DNA from 3 places in the Bradyrhizobium sp. SZCCHNS3052 genome. Region 1 is predicted to be linked to each of the others. Evidence: predicted binding sites of a transcription regulator. Region 1 holds the regulator's gene; each other region holds the start of a gene.
What was found. The regulator HrcA, encoded in region 1, represses chaperone genes, less so after heat shock. The targets are predictions, from matches to a motif close to GTTAGCACTCNCNNNNNGNGAGTGCTAAC.
Positions count from the first base shown of each region.

Region 2: the regulator HrcA is predicted to act here: its motif matches at 1,930-1,958, upstream of groES (co-chaperone GroES).
Region 3: the regulator HrcA is predicted to act here: its motif matches at 2,568-2,596, upstream of groES (co-chaperone GroES).

Region 1 covers NZ_JAUETB010000004.1:140,271-144,418, forward strand. Annotated here, with positions in the region: gene hemW (radical SAM family heme chaperone HemW) at 1-188, opposite strand, end outside; gene rdgB (RdgB/HAM1 family non-canonical purine NTP pyrophosphatase) at 175-819, opposite strand; gene rph (ribonuclease PH) at 816-1,529, opposite strand; gene hrcA (heat-inducible transcriptional repressor HrcA) at 1,694-2,782, shown strand; gene grpE (nucleotide exchange factor GrpE) at 2,915-3,535, shown strand; gene QX073_RS15600 (hypothetical protein) at 3,692-4,148, opposite strand, start outside.
Region 2 covers NZ_JAUETB010000017.1:38,090-42,237, reverse strand. Annotated here, with positions in the region: gene groL (chaperonin GroEL) at 1-1,413, opposite strand, end outside; gene groES (co-chaperone GroES) at 1,535-1,831, opposite strand; gene QX073_RS32010 (hypothetical protein) at 2,162-2,671, shown strand; gene QX073_RS32005 (protein phosphatase CheZ) at 2,787-3,566, opposite strand; gene QX073_RS32000 (L,D-transpeptidase) at 3,874-4,148, shown strand, end outside.
Region 3 covers NZ_JAUETB010000001.1:426,733-430,880, forward strand. Annotated here, with positions in the region: gene lepB (signal peptidase I) at 1-230, shown strand, start outside; gene groL (chaperonin GroEL) at 482-2,122, opposite strand; gene groES (co-chaperone GroES) at 2,210-2,524, opposite strand; gene QX073_RS01935 (usg protein) at 2,904-3,188, shown strand; gene QX073_RS01940 (cupin) at 3,391-3,996, shown strand.

The sequences.
Region 1 (4,148 bases):
GACGTGACGGTGCGCGGCCCAATGCGGGCGGCCGTGGTCGCGATCTCCTGCGCAAAGGCGCGGGCGAAGCGGTCCTGATCGATGGCGGCATGCCGGACGTGGCTGTTGAAGTCGCAATACGGACATTTCGACAGGCAGAACGGCCAGTGCACATAGACGCCGAACGCTTCGCTGTCAGCGCTGCTCAAGACAGATCTCCGCGAGTTTCACGAAGGCGCGCGCCCGGTGCGACAGGCCGAGCCCGAGCGGCGGCAGGCCATGTTTCTCGATGCTGGTCATCTCGCCGAAGGTCCGGTCGTGGCCCTCGGGCAGGAACATCGGGTCGTAGCCGAAGCCCGCCGTGCCACGCGGCGGCCAGACCAGGGTGCCGTCGACCCGCGCCTCGACCTCCTCGACGTGACCGTCCGGCCACGCCACGCACAGCGCCGAGACGAAATGGGCGCTACGCTTGTCGGCACCAGTCGCGTCCCGCTCCTGCAGGAGGCGCTCGATGCGCGTCATCGCGCCGGCGAAATCCTTGTCCGGTCCTGCCCAGCGCGCCGAATAGATCCCCGGCGCCCCATCGAGCGCATGAACCACGATGCCGGAATCGTCGGCAAAGGCAGGAAGCTGCGCGGCTCTGGCCGCGGCGACCGCCTTGATGCGGGCGTTGGCCTGGAAGGTCTCGCCGGTCTCATCCGGCTCGTCCAGGCCGAGATCGCCGGCCGACACCGCCTCGACGCCATGGGGAGCGAGCAGCTCGCGCATCTCGGCAAGCTTGCCGGGATTGTGGGTCGCAATGATGATGCGACCGGTGAGCTTGCGGTGCGGGCTGCTCACGCGACCGCCATCTTCTGCAGGTCGACCAGCCGCGCGACGCCCTTGCGGGCGAGCGCCATCAGCGCCAGGAATTCGGCCTCGGTGAACGGCGTCTTCTCCGCCGTGCCCTGCACCTCGATGATGCGGCCGTCGCCGGTCATGACGAAATTGGCGTCGGTCTCGGCCTCGGAGTCCTCGGCGTAGTCGAGATCCAGCACCGGCGTGCCGTTGTAGATGCCGCAGGAGATTGCGGCGACGTTGGCGCGCAGCACCTCGGTCTTGATCATGTTGCGCGATTTCATCCACTTGATGCAGTCGGCCAGCGCCACCCAGGCGCCGGTGATCGACGCCGTGCGCGTGCCGCCATCGGCCTGCAGCACGTCGCAATCGACCGTGATCTGGCGCTCGCCGAGCGCTTCCAGGTCGATCGCGGTGCGCAGCGAGCGGCCGATCAGGCGCTGGATCTCGACGGTGCGGCCGGTCTGCTTGCCGGCGGAGGCCTCGCGCCGGGTCCGTTCCAGCGTGGCGCGCGGCAGCATGCCGTATTCGGCGGTGATCCAGCCGCGTCCCTGGCCCTTCAGCCAGGGCGGCAGCCGGTCCTCGAGCGTGGCGGTGACCAGGACATGGGTGTCGCCGAACTTCACCAGGCAGGAGCCCTCGGCGTATTTGACGACGCCGCGTTCCAGGCTCACGGCCCGCAGTTCATCCGGTGCACGGCGGCTCGGCCGCATGATTCTCTCCGTGAAAGCGCGCGAAAGACCGACTTTGACCGGCCTTGTAGGAGCCGGGAACGGCAGCGGCAAGGGTTTATCATGGCTTCGCCCGCGAGCGCCGACCGGCTTGCCACCGAGCCGCCGCATGGACACATTATAGGCAGCTGGGAGGAGTGCATCTGGTGGCCCACCACGATCCGATCAACCTGATGACACCGCCGGCCGGTCTGGCGCATCTGAACGAGCGCTCGCGCGAGATCTTCCGGCAGATCGTCGAAAGCTATCTGGCGACCGGCGAACCGGTCGGCTCGCGCAACATTTCGCGGCTGATCGCGGTTCCGCTGTCGCCGGCCTCGGTGCGCAACGTCATGGCCGATCTCGAGCAGCTCGGCCTGATCTACGCGCCGCACACCTCGGCCGGCCGGTTGCCGACCGAGGCTGGCCTGCGCTTCTTCGTCGACGCCCTGATGCAGGTCGGTGACATGACGGAGGCCGAGCGGCAGTCGATCCAGAGCCAGCTCGCGGCCGTCGGCCAGGCGCAGTCGGTCGAAGCGGCGCTGGACGAAGCGCTGACCCGGCTGTCGGGTCTGACCCGTGCCGCTGCCGTGGTTCTCACCGCCAAATCCAACACCCGCCTGAAGCACATCGAGTTCGTCAGGCTCGAGCCCGAGCGCGCGCTCGTCGTTCTGGTCGGTGAAGACGGACAGGTCGAGAACCGGGTCCTGACCCTGCCGCCGGGCGTGCCGTCGTCGGCGCTGACCGAGGCGTCCAATTTCCTCAATGCCCGCATCAGAGGACGGACGCTGGCGGAAGCGCGGCTCGAGCTCGAGACCGCGCTGGCGCATGACCGTGCTGAGCTCGATCAGTTGACGCAGAAGGTGATCGCCGCCGGAGTCGCGAGCTGGTCCGGAGGGGACAGCGACGAGCGGCAGCTCATCGTGCGCGGCCACGCCAACCTGCTCGAGGACCTGCATGCGCTCGAAGATCTCGAGCGTGTCCGGCGGCTGTTCGACGATCTCGAGACCAAGCGCGGCGTCGTCGATCTGCTCGGACGGGCGGAGAGCGCGGAAGGTGTCCGCATCTTCATCGGCTCGGAGAACAAGCTGTTCTCGCTGTCGGGCTCGTCGACGATCGTGTCGCCCTATTCCGACGCCACGGGGCGCATCGTCGGCGTGCTCGGCGTCATCGGTCCGACCCGGCTCAACTATGCCCGGGTGATTCCGACGGTCGATTATGCCGCGCGTCTGGTCAGCCGGCTGCTGGGTGGCTGACGCGTGACTTGGTTCACCCGCGGACAGCGCCTCCGGGCGCAATGGTCAGGCTGCGCTTGATTTTCGACGCCCAAAGCACGATATCCCGCCCCATATCCCCCAAACCCGTCAGCCGAACTTGCGAGTCTGTCCATGACCGATCCCGACCTGCATAAGAATGATCCGGAAAACCCGGCGCAGGCCAGCGAACCCGTCGTCTCCAAGCCCTACATCATGCCCGATGATCCTGAGGCCGGCTCGGCCGAGGCCCTTGCCAAGGAGGCGGCCGACGCGCGCGACAAGATGCTGCGCACGCTCGCGGAGATGGAGAACCTGCGCAAGCGGACGGCCCGTGAAGTCGCCGATGCGCGCATGTACGGCATCACCGGCTTCGCCCGTGACGTGCTCGATATCGCCGACAATCTGCAGCGCGCGCTCGATGCCGTGCCGGCCGAGACACGCGCCAATGCCGATGCGGGCCTGAAGTCGCTGATCGAGGGCGTCGAGCTCACCGAGCGCTCGCTGCTCAACACGCTGGAGAAGAACGGCGTCAAGAAGTTCGATCCGACGGGACAGAAGTTCGACCCCAACTTCCAGCAGGCGATGTACGAGGTCCCGGATCCGTCGGTGCCGTCCGGTACCGTGGTGCAGGTCGTGCAGGCCGGCTTCATGATCGGCGAGCGCGTGCTGCGCCCCGCGCTGGTCGGCGTGTCCAAGGGTGGCGCGAAGGCGGCGCCGGCGGCGAGCAACGATCAGTCGAACAGCGCCGCCTGACGGCGAGCCTAGGCAGGCGTCCCGCTGCCGTCCTGTCGATCGAATGAACAAGCCACGGGCAACGATGCCCGTGGCTTCTTGTTTGTCGGCGCGACTTTGTAGTCCGTCTCACGGCGAGCGGCCGACGTGATCACGACGTCCGATGCCGGGCTGGTCTCAGCCTCTCGGCTGGATGCCGTCGCGAACGGCGCGGAAGCGCGGGAAGGCTGCCGACCACTGGTCGCGCGGCGCGCTGCCGATGATCCGCAACGTGTTCGGCCCGCCGAAGCGCAGCCACTGCACCACCGTCACCGGCGTATTGTCCTTGCCGCTGGTGGCGTCGATCCGGGTCTCATAGGCCGGCTGGCCATCGATGCGGATCGGCTCGGACATCGTGATGCGCGCTTCGCGGACGCCCGGAATGGTGGTGGCCGCCTGCTGCGCGACGCGCGCGCGGTCGCCTGCCTCCGGGGCGACGCCGGCCACCAGCCCGATCACCACGAAGGGCGCGGCCTCGAAGCCCTTGTCCTCTTCGCCATCGGCCAGGATCAGGGCGCCCGGCCCGAGCGTGCGGATGGTCTTGAACCCGGAGAGGTCGGTGACCTTGAACGGCATCATCGCGAGCTGCTCGTCG
Region 2 (4,148 bases), on a different contig from region 1:
GTCCAGGATCTTGCCGACCACGATCGAACCTTCGACGCCGGCGTTCTCGGAGATCTGGCGAATCGGAGCCTCGAGCGCCTTCAGCACGATGTTGATGCCGGCCTGAACGTCCGAATTGGCGTTGGTGATGCGGCCGACGGCCTTCTTGGCGCGCAGCAGCGCCACGCCGCCACCAGGGACGATGCCTTCCTGCACCGCAGCGCGGGTCGCGTTGAGGGCGTCCTCGACGCGGTCCTTCTTCTCCTTGACCTCGATCTCGGTCGCGCCGCCGACGCGGATCACCGCGACGCCGCCGGCGAGCTTGGCCAGACGCTCCTGCAGCTTCTCACGGTCGTAGTCCGAGGTGGTCTCCTCGATCTGCGCCTTGATCTGGCCGACGCGCGACTCGATGTCGGCCTTCTTGCCGGCGCCGTTGACGATCGTGGTGTTCTCCTTGTCGATCACGACCTTCTTGGCGCGGCCGAGCATCTTGATCGTGACGTTCTCGAGCTTCATGCCGAGATCTTCCGAGATCAGCTGACCACCGGTCAGGATCGCGATGTCCTCGAGCATGGCCTTGCGGCGATCACCGAAGCCCGGCGCCTTGACGGCGGCGACCTTGAGGCCGCCGCGCAGGCGGTTGACGACCAGCGTCGCCAGCGCTTCGCCCTCGACGTCCTCGGCGATGATCAGCAGCGGGCGGCCCGACTGCACCACGGCTTCGAGCACCGGCAGCATGGCCTGCAGGCCCGACAGCTTCTTCTCGTGCAGGAGCACGTAGACGTCGTCCAGCTCGGCGGTCATCTTCTCGGCATTGGTGACGAAGTAGGGCGAGAGATAGCCCCGGTCGAACTTCATGCCTTCGACGATGTCGACCTCGGTATCGAGCGACTTGTTCTCCTCGACCGTGATGACGCCCTCGTTGCCGACCTTCTGCATCGCCTGGGCGATCATCTTGCCGATCGCGGCGTCGCCGTTGGCGGAGATGGTGCCGACCTGGGCGACCTCGGAGGACGAGGCGACCGGCTTGGCGCGCTTCTCGATGTCCTTGATCACGGCGGCCACCGCGATGTCGATGCCGCGCTTGAGGTCCATCGGGTTCATGCCGGCGGCAACCGCCTTGGCGCCCTCGCGCACGATGGCCTGGGCCAGCACGGTCGCGGTGGTGGTGCCGTCACCGGCGGTGTCGTTGGTCTTGGAGGCGACCTCGCGCAGCATCTGCGCGCCCATGTTCTCGAACTTGTCCTCCAGCTCGATCTCCTTGGCGACGGTGACGCCGTCCTTGGTGATGCGCGGAGCGCCGAAGCTCTTCTCGATGACGACATTGCGGCCCTTCGGGCCGAGCGTCACCTTGACGGCGTTGGCGAGAATGTCGACGCCGCGCAGCATGCGGTCGCGTGCGTCGCCGGCGAATTTGACGTCCTTGGCTGCCATTTCAGAATTCTCCTGGAGTAGACCTCGACGGCGAGGGGCGTGATCGCCCGTCTGTCGCCGGAACGAGGTTGCAGAGCATTTTCGCCCGGGGCGGCTGATCGCCGCCCCCGACAGGTCGGGATCAGGCGACGACGCCCATGATGTCGGACTCCTTCATGATCAGGAGTTCCTCGCCGTCCAGCTTGACCTCGGTGCCGGACCACTTGCCGAACAGCACGCGGTCGCCGACCTTGACGTCGATCGGGATCAGCTTGCCGCTCTCGTCGCGGCCGCCCGGGCCGACGGCGACGACTTCGCCCTGCGAGGGCTTTTCCTTGGCGCTGTCGGGAATGATGATGCCGCCCTTGGTCTTCTCTTCGGCGTCGATGCGCTTAACCACGACGCGGTCGTGCAGGGGACGAAACTTCGATTTGGCCATGACGGATCCCTTTTGGGGTGCTTGGATAAGTGTTGCTGTCGGAGGAAATCTGAATGCGGCCACATTGAACGCCCACTTGGCGCCAACTGGCTCGCAGCCTTAGCAATCCCGCCCTCCGAGTGCTAAAGACCGCTCGGGGAAATATGGCTTGCGGCTGTTCCTGTCAAGCAACGGCCAGCCGTTAAGCCGTTCTTGAGGCTGTTAGGGGATGTTGTCCCGGGCCAGACATGTTAGTGGAGCGGCGTCGTCATCCGACGTCATTGCTCTGACGAGCGTTTTGCGCTTGGTTGCCGGACGGGGCAGCCATGATCTTGTTCCTAAGGGGATGCCATGACGAGTTCACGGTGCGCGCGGCCGGTTGCCAATCTCGCGATCGCGTCAGCGCTCACGATGCTTCTGGGAGCGTGCACGGGCTTCAGCCTGTCGCCGTCGACCCCCATGCAGCAGACCGAGGCGCCGGTCGAGCCCGAGGTGCCGGCCACGATTCGCGCCGAGGATCTCGTGGGCAAATGGGGGCTTGCCGCCTACAACAACCCGAATGACCGCCCGCGCACCGAAAAGATGGCTTTGGCGCAGTGCAAACAGCCCTACGTCATCGGGGCAGGCACGTCCGGTGGTGTCGTGATGCACCTGGCCGACCAGGCGACTCCCCAGGAACTGCGCTTGAAGGGATCGGCCAGCGGCAAGAACTACATCGGCCCGGCCGGACCGCCCGGCGGCGAGCAGGACCGCGAGGTCGTCTCCTTCGACGGCCGTGTGCTGATCACCCGCTTCGTCGACAAGGATGCGGCGACCCGTTACCAGACGATGGTCTACGTCCGCTGCGGACCGCGCGCCTGAGATCCGGGCGAACATCCCGCAAAGGTCGAGAGTCGAACGAAAAACGCCGGCGATAGCGCCGGCGTTCCTGTATGGTGACGTTGCCTGGAGCGGTCGCTGGGACTGGCCGACGAGGTCAGTTGAACATCGCGTCGATGTCGTCCTGCGAAGCGTGGCCGACGTCGCCTTCCGCCTTCGGGCCGTTCAGCAGCCGGGCGTCGCCCTCGCGGTGGTCGACGATCGGCGGCGTATGCGCCTTGATGGCGTCGACGCCGCCCCAGATGTCCATCATCACCACGATGTGGTGCTCGATGAACTTCATCGTGGTCATGACCTTGTTGATGCGCTGGCCGGTCAGGTCCTGGAAGTTGCAGGCCTCGAAGATCGAGACCACGCGCTCCTGGATCTCTTCGCTCAGGATCTTCTGCTGGTCGGCCGAGTCCACCTTGGACAGCGCGCTGGCTGCCTGGTCGATCGCCTCCGCGGCTTCCAGGATCTGCTGCGTCGCCTGCTCGGTGCCGCCGACGACCGCGCCGAGTTCGCCGTTGACCTTGGCCATCTCCTCGCCGTTGAAGCTCTTGGCATGGAGGGTCGCGATCTCGCCCTTGGTGCGGTTGATCGCGTCGTGGATCAGGTCGAGCTCGACCTTGAGCTTTTCGCACTGCTCGATCTGGGCGCGATAGGTCTCGAGCAGCGCGCGCGCTTCGGCGACCTCGCGTGCGGCGGACTCTTCGATGGCGGCGTTCGCCGTGTTGCTGCCGCCGCTGCGGATCGCATTGGCCATCTGGGAGCGGATCGCGCGCAGCTCGTCCATGATTTCCTTGTGGTTGGGGCCGATCTCGCCGCCCACGAATTCAGGCTCCGGCATATGGCCGACGATTGCTTCTTCGATACGGAAACGCTTGCGAACAGCCATGATAGTATCCCTGACCTTTTGCTCGGATCAGTTCTACGCAGAGGCTATTTAACATCGCGTTCACGCCAGGAACCGCCGTTGGGCAACGCTGGCGTGCATCGTGCGTCAACTATTAACCATGCTCCGCCGGCCTTCACGCAAAATAAACGCTAGCGATCAAAACCGCCGACGTATGCAGCGATGGTGAATCCCGGCGCCTCCCGCGTTTACCAAAGCGATCGGGTTTTGCTCTTTATTGACGATACGCGGCGGCGTTGCCGCCTCGCGCGACGAACAGTCTCCAGACGAAACAGTACAGAGTACGTCGATGTTCAAATCATTCTCCATAGCGCTGCTGGCCGGCGCATGCGCATTCCATTCAGGTCTGGATCGGGCTGCGGCCCAGGGATTTCAGCAGCCGACCGTGATTTACAGCGGGCCGCCGCAGCAGTCCGCGCCGGTGCGCACCGCTTATGTCGAACGCTCGCGCATGGGTGGTGGCTTCATCGAATTCCTGTTCGGGGATCCGCAAGGCGGCCGCGGCGCGCCTCCGCCGGGACAGCCGATGTACCAGCAGCAGCCGTCCTACTACGAGCCGCAGCG
Region 3 (4,148 bases), on a different contig from region 1:
ACGGCTTCTTCGACAATACCAACGTCTTCGTCGTGCCGCCCGGGCGGCTGTTCATGCTCGGCGACAACCGCGACAACTCGACCGACAGCCGTGTGCTTGGCACCATCGGCTATGTGCCGATCGAGAATGTCATCGGCCGCGCCGCGATGATCTTCTTCTCGGCCACCAGCGCCGAGAAAGGCAAGCCGGGCCGGATCCGTTTTGAGCGGATCGGGACGATGGTGAAGTAGGGCGGCGCGGAGCCCGTAGCCCGCATGAGCGAAGCGACATGCGGGATCACCTGCGTAGTTCGTGAGACCCCGGATGTCGCTCCCGCCTGCGCCTTCAGGATGCGGCGTGCGCTCATCTGAACTACGCATTGAATGCATCGGGGGGCATGAGCCCGAAACCGAGGCTGGCGATGCGACAATTCCAGCACAAACGAAAACCCCGGCATCGCTGCCGGGGTTTTGCAATTGTCGTCTGCGACGAAGCGTCGGACTTAGAAGTCCATGCCGCCCATGCCGCCGCCCGGAGGCATCGCGGGGCCGCCGGCGTTCTTCTTCGGCAGCTCGGCGACCATGGCTTCGGTCGTGATCAGCAGCGCGGCCACGGAGGCGGCGTTCTGGATCGCGGCGCGAACCACCTTGGTCGGGTCGATGATGCCCTTGGAGACCAGGTTGCCGTACTCGCCGGTCTGGCTGTCGAAGCCATAGGCGTACTGGTCCTTCTCCAGGATCTTGCCGACGATGACCGAGCCGTCCTCGCCCGCGTTGATCGCGATCTGGCGGGCCGGAGCGGAGAGCGCCTTGCGGACGATCTCGATGCCGGTCTTCTGGTCGTCGTTCTTGGTGCGCAGGCCCTTGAGCTGCTCGGAGGCACGGAGCAGGGCGACGCCGCCGCCCGGCAGGATGCCTTCCTCGACAGCCGCGCGGGTCGCATGCATCGCGTCATCCACGCGATCCTTGCGCTCCTTGACCTCGACCTCGGTCGCGCCGCCGACGCGGATCACCGCGACGCCGCCCGCGAGCTTGGCCAGACGCTCCTGCAGCTTCTCACGGTCGTAGTCCGAGGTGGTCTCCTCGATCTGCGCCTTGATCTGCTGAACGCGCGCCTCGATGTCGGCCTTCTTGCCGGCGCCGTTGACGATCGTGGTGTTCTCCTTGTCGATCATCACCTTCTTGGCGCGGCCGAGCATGGAGAGGTTGACGTTCTCGAGCTTGATGCCGAGATCTTCCGAGATCGCCTGGCCGCCGGTCAGGATCGCGATGTCCTGCAGCATGGCCTTGCGGCGATCGCCGAAGCCCGGAGCCTTGACGGCCGCGACCTTCAGGCCGCCACGCAGGCGGTTGACGACGAGCGTAGCCAGCGCCTCGCCCTCGACGTCCTCGGCGACGATGACCAGCGGCTTGCCGGTCTGCACCACGGCCTCGAGCAGCGGCAGCAGCTCGTTCAGCGACGACAGCTTCTTCTCGTTGATCAGGATGTAGGCGTCATCCATCTCGACGCGCATCTTGTCGGCGTTGGTGACGAAGTAGGGCGAGATGTAGCCGCGGTCGAACTGCATGCCCTCGACGACGTCGAGCTCGGTCTCGAGCGACTTGGCTTCCTCGACGGTGATGACACCCTCGTTGCCGACCTTCTTCATCGCGTCGGCGAGGAACTTGCCGATCTCGGCGTCGCCGTTGGCGGAGATGGTGCCGACCTGGGCGATCTCGTCGTTCGACGTGACCTTCTTGGAGTTCTTGACGAGGTCGGCAACGACCGCCTCGACCGCGAGGTCGATGCCGCGCTTCAGATCCATCGGGTTCATGCCGGCGGCAACCGCCTTGGCGCCTTCACGCACGATGGCCTGGGCCAGCACGGTCGCGGTGGTGGTGCCGTCGCCGGCCGCATCAGCGGACTTCGAGGCGACCTCGCGCACCATCTGCGCGCCCATGTTCTCGAACTTGTCGTCGAGCTCGATCTCCTTGGCGACGGTGACGCCGTCCTTGGTGATGCGCGGCGCGCCGAACGACTTGTCGAGGACGACGTTGCGGCCCTTCGGACCGAGCGTGACCTTGACGGCATTGGCGAGGATGTCCACGCCGCGCAGCATGCGGTCGCGAGCGTCGACGCCGAACTTTACGTCTTTTGCTGACATATTGGGTTTCCCTGAGTTGAATTGGTCGTCTCACCCTGGGCAGGGCGCCCGCAGGCGCTCCTCAGGGTGAGCGTTGAGCGGGTTGGCTTAGGCGGCCTTCTTCTTCGACGCGGTGTCGGTGAGCACGCCCATGATGTCGCTTTCCTTCATGATCAGCAGCTCGTGGCCGTCGATCTTGACCTCGGTGCCCGACCACTTGCCGAACAGCACGCGATCACCGACCTGGACGTCGAGCGGGACCAGCTTGCCGCTCTCATCGCGGGCGCCCGGGCCCACCGCGATCACTTCGCCCTGCGAGGGCTTTTCCTTGGCCGAGTCGGGGATGATGATGCCGCCAGCGGTCTTCTCTTCGGCGTCGATGCGCTTGACCACGACGCGGTCGTGAAGCGGACGGAAAGCCATACAGTCCTCCTAAGCTATTGAGGCGATTGTCAGTTTCTGGAAATTTGGCAGTCGGCGCCGGCGAGTGCCAGCACGCAGGCTGGATTTAGGGGAGAGCATTCAGCCGGGCAAGGGCTTGTAGCAGAAAAATTAGCAGTCAACTGCGGGCTCTGCCAAAGCGTTCCGATAGCGTTAACGGGAGCGGAACGGACCGTGAAACCCCGTATTAGCACCTGGGCTAAGTGGCTGCTAATGCAGCATTTTTCAACATGTCGTTAAACATTTAAGCTTGAGATGGGTTGAGGACATGCGTCACATTTCTAGGCAGTGAGCGCATCTTTGCCGGGTGGCTCCATCCCGGATGGCCACACGGACATGCGCTCCAGAAACGGAGGTTGGCATGGTGTCGAAGGTTGAGGTTTCCGAGGACTTTCGGAAACAGGTGCTGGGTTACGGGCTGACGACGGCGCAGATCCTGTATCGGATGCCGGACCATCGCTCGCTGCTGCAGACCTATGTCTGGCAGAACTACGACCTGTTTCCGAAATTCCCGGCGCTGCAGGACTTCCTGGCGTTCTGGCAGGAGAAGATCGAGGGTCCGCTGTATTCGGTCACGGTGGCGCATTCCAAGCTGATCAAGCCGGCCGAGCTGCGCGCCGTCGACGGCGTCTTCCGGCTGCATTGAGGCTGACAGCCACCGCTGCCGCCTCATGAGATTCCGGGGCGCGCGAAGCGCGAGCCCGGAATCCATCGGGCGGCAGAACGCGCGGAGGAATGGATTCCGGGCTCGTGCTTCGCACGCCCTGGAATGACGACCTTTGTTGGAGCGGCTGCTGGGACTCTCCATATGTGCTACCCTCGCGACGAGGATACGCAGGGAGAGCACCATGGCCACCAAGAGCCGGACGACCAAGCCCGCATCACGCGCCGCCGCCAAGTCAGCGGCGCTGAAGACCGGCAAGAGCAGTAAGGCGACGGCGAAGGCCGTTACGAGAACTAGCGCCAAGCCGCTGGCGAAGACGCCCGCCAAGCCGGGCCGGGCGGCTGCGCCCTCGGCGCGCAAGGCGCTGGCGAGCAAGGGGCGACCAGCGCCGGCGCCGCGCCGCCGCAAACAGAAGGTCGCGATCAGCCATCACCGCGAGGAGGACTTCAAGGCCGACGGCCTGCGCGCCTATGCCCATTACCGCGACCTCGGCATCGCCGACGCGACGCACGGTTTGGCGCGCGCGCATGTCATCCGCATGCTGCCGCCGTGCAATCCGCAGGAAGTCTCCAAGCTGCACACCCATGCGGTCGACTTCCAGATGGTCTATGTGCTCAAGGGCTGGGTGAAGAGCTACCTCGAAGGCGTCGGCGAGACGCTGATGCAGGAGGGCAGCTGCTGGACCCAGCCGCCGAAGATCCGGCACATGATCCTCGACTATTCCGACGACGTCGAGCTGCTGGAAGTGATCCTGCCGGCCGACTTCAAAACCGTCGAACTGTCGACGTAAAGCCGACAGAAATGGATGGAAACATTTGCGTGCGATGGACGGCGGTCCCATCGCGCGTGTGTGTTGACATCCGGTCTCGCGTCACTGGGACGGATGGGCCGGCGACGAATCCGTAAGAGGTGTTCGCCGCGGGCTTGCGTAAAGGCGTACCC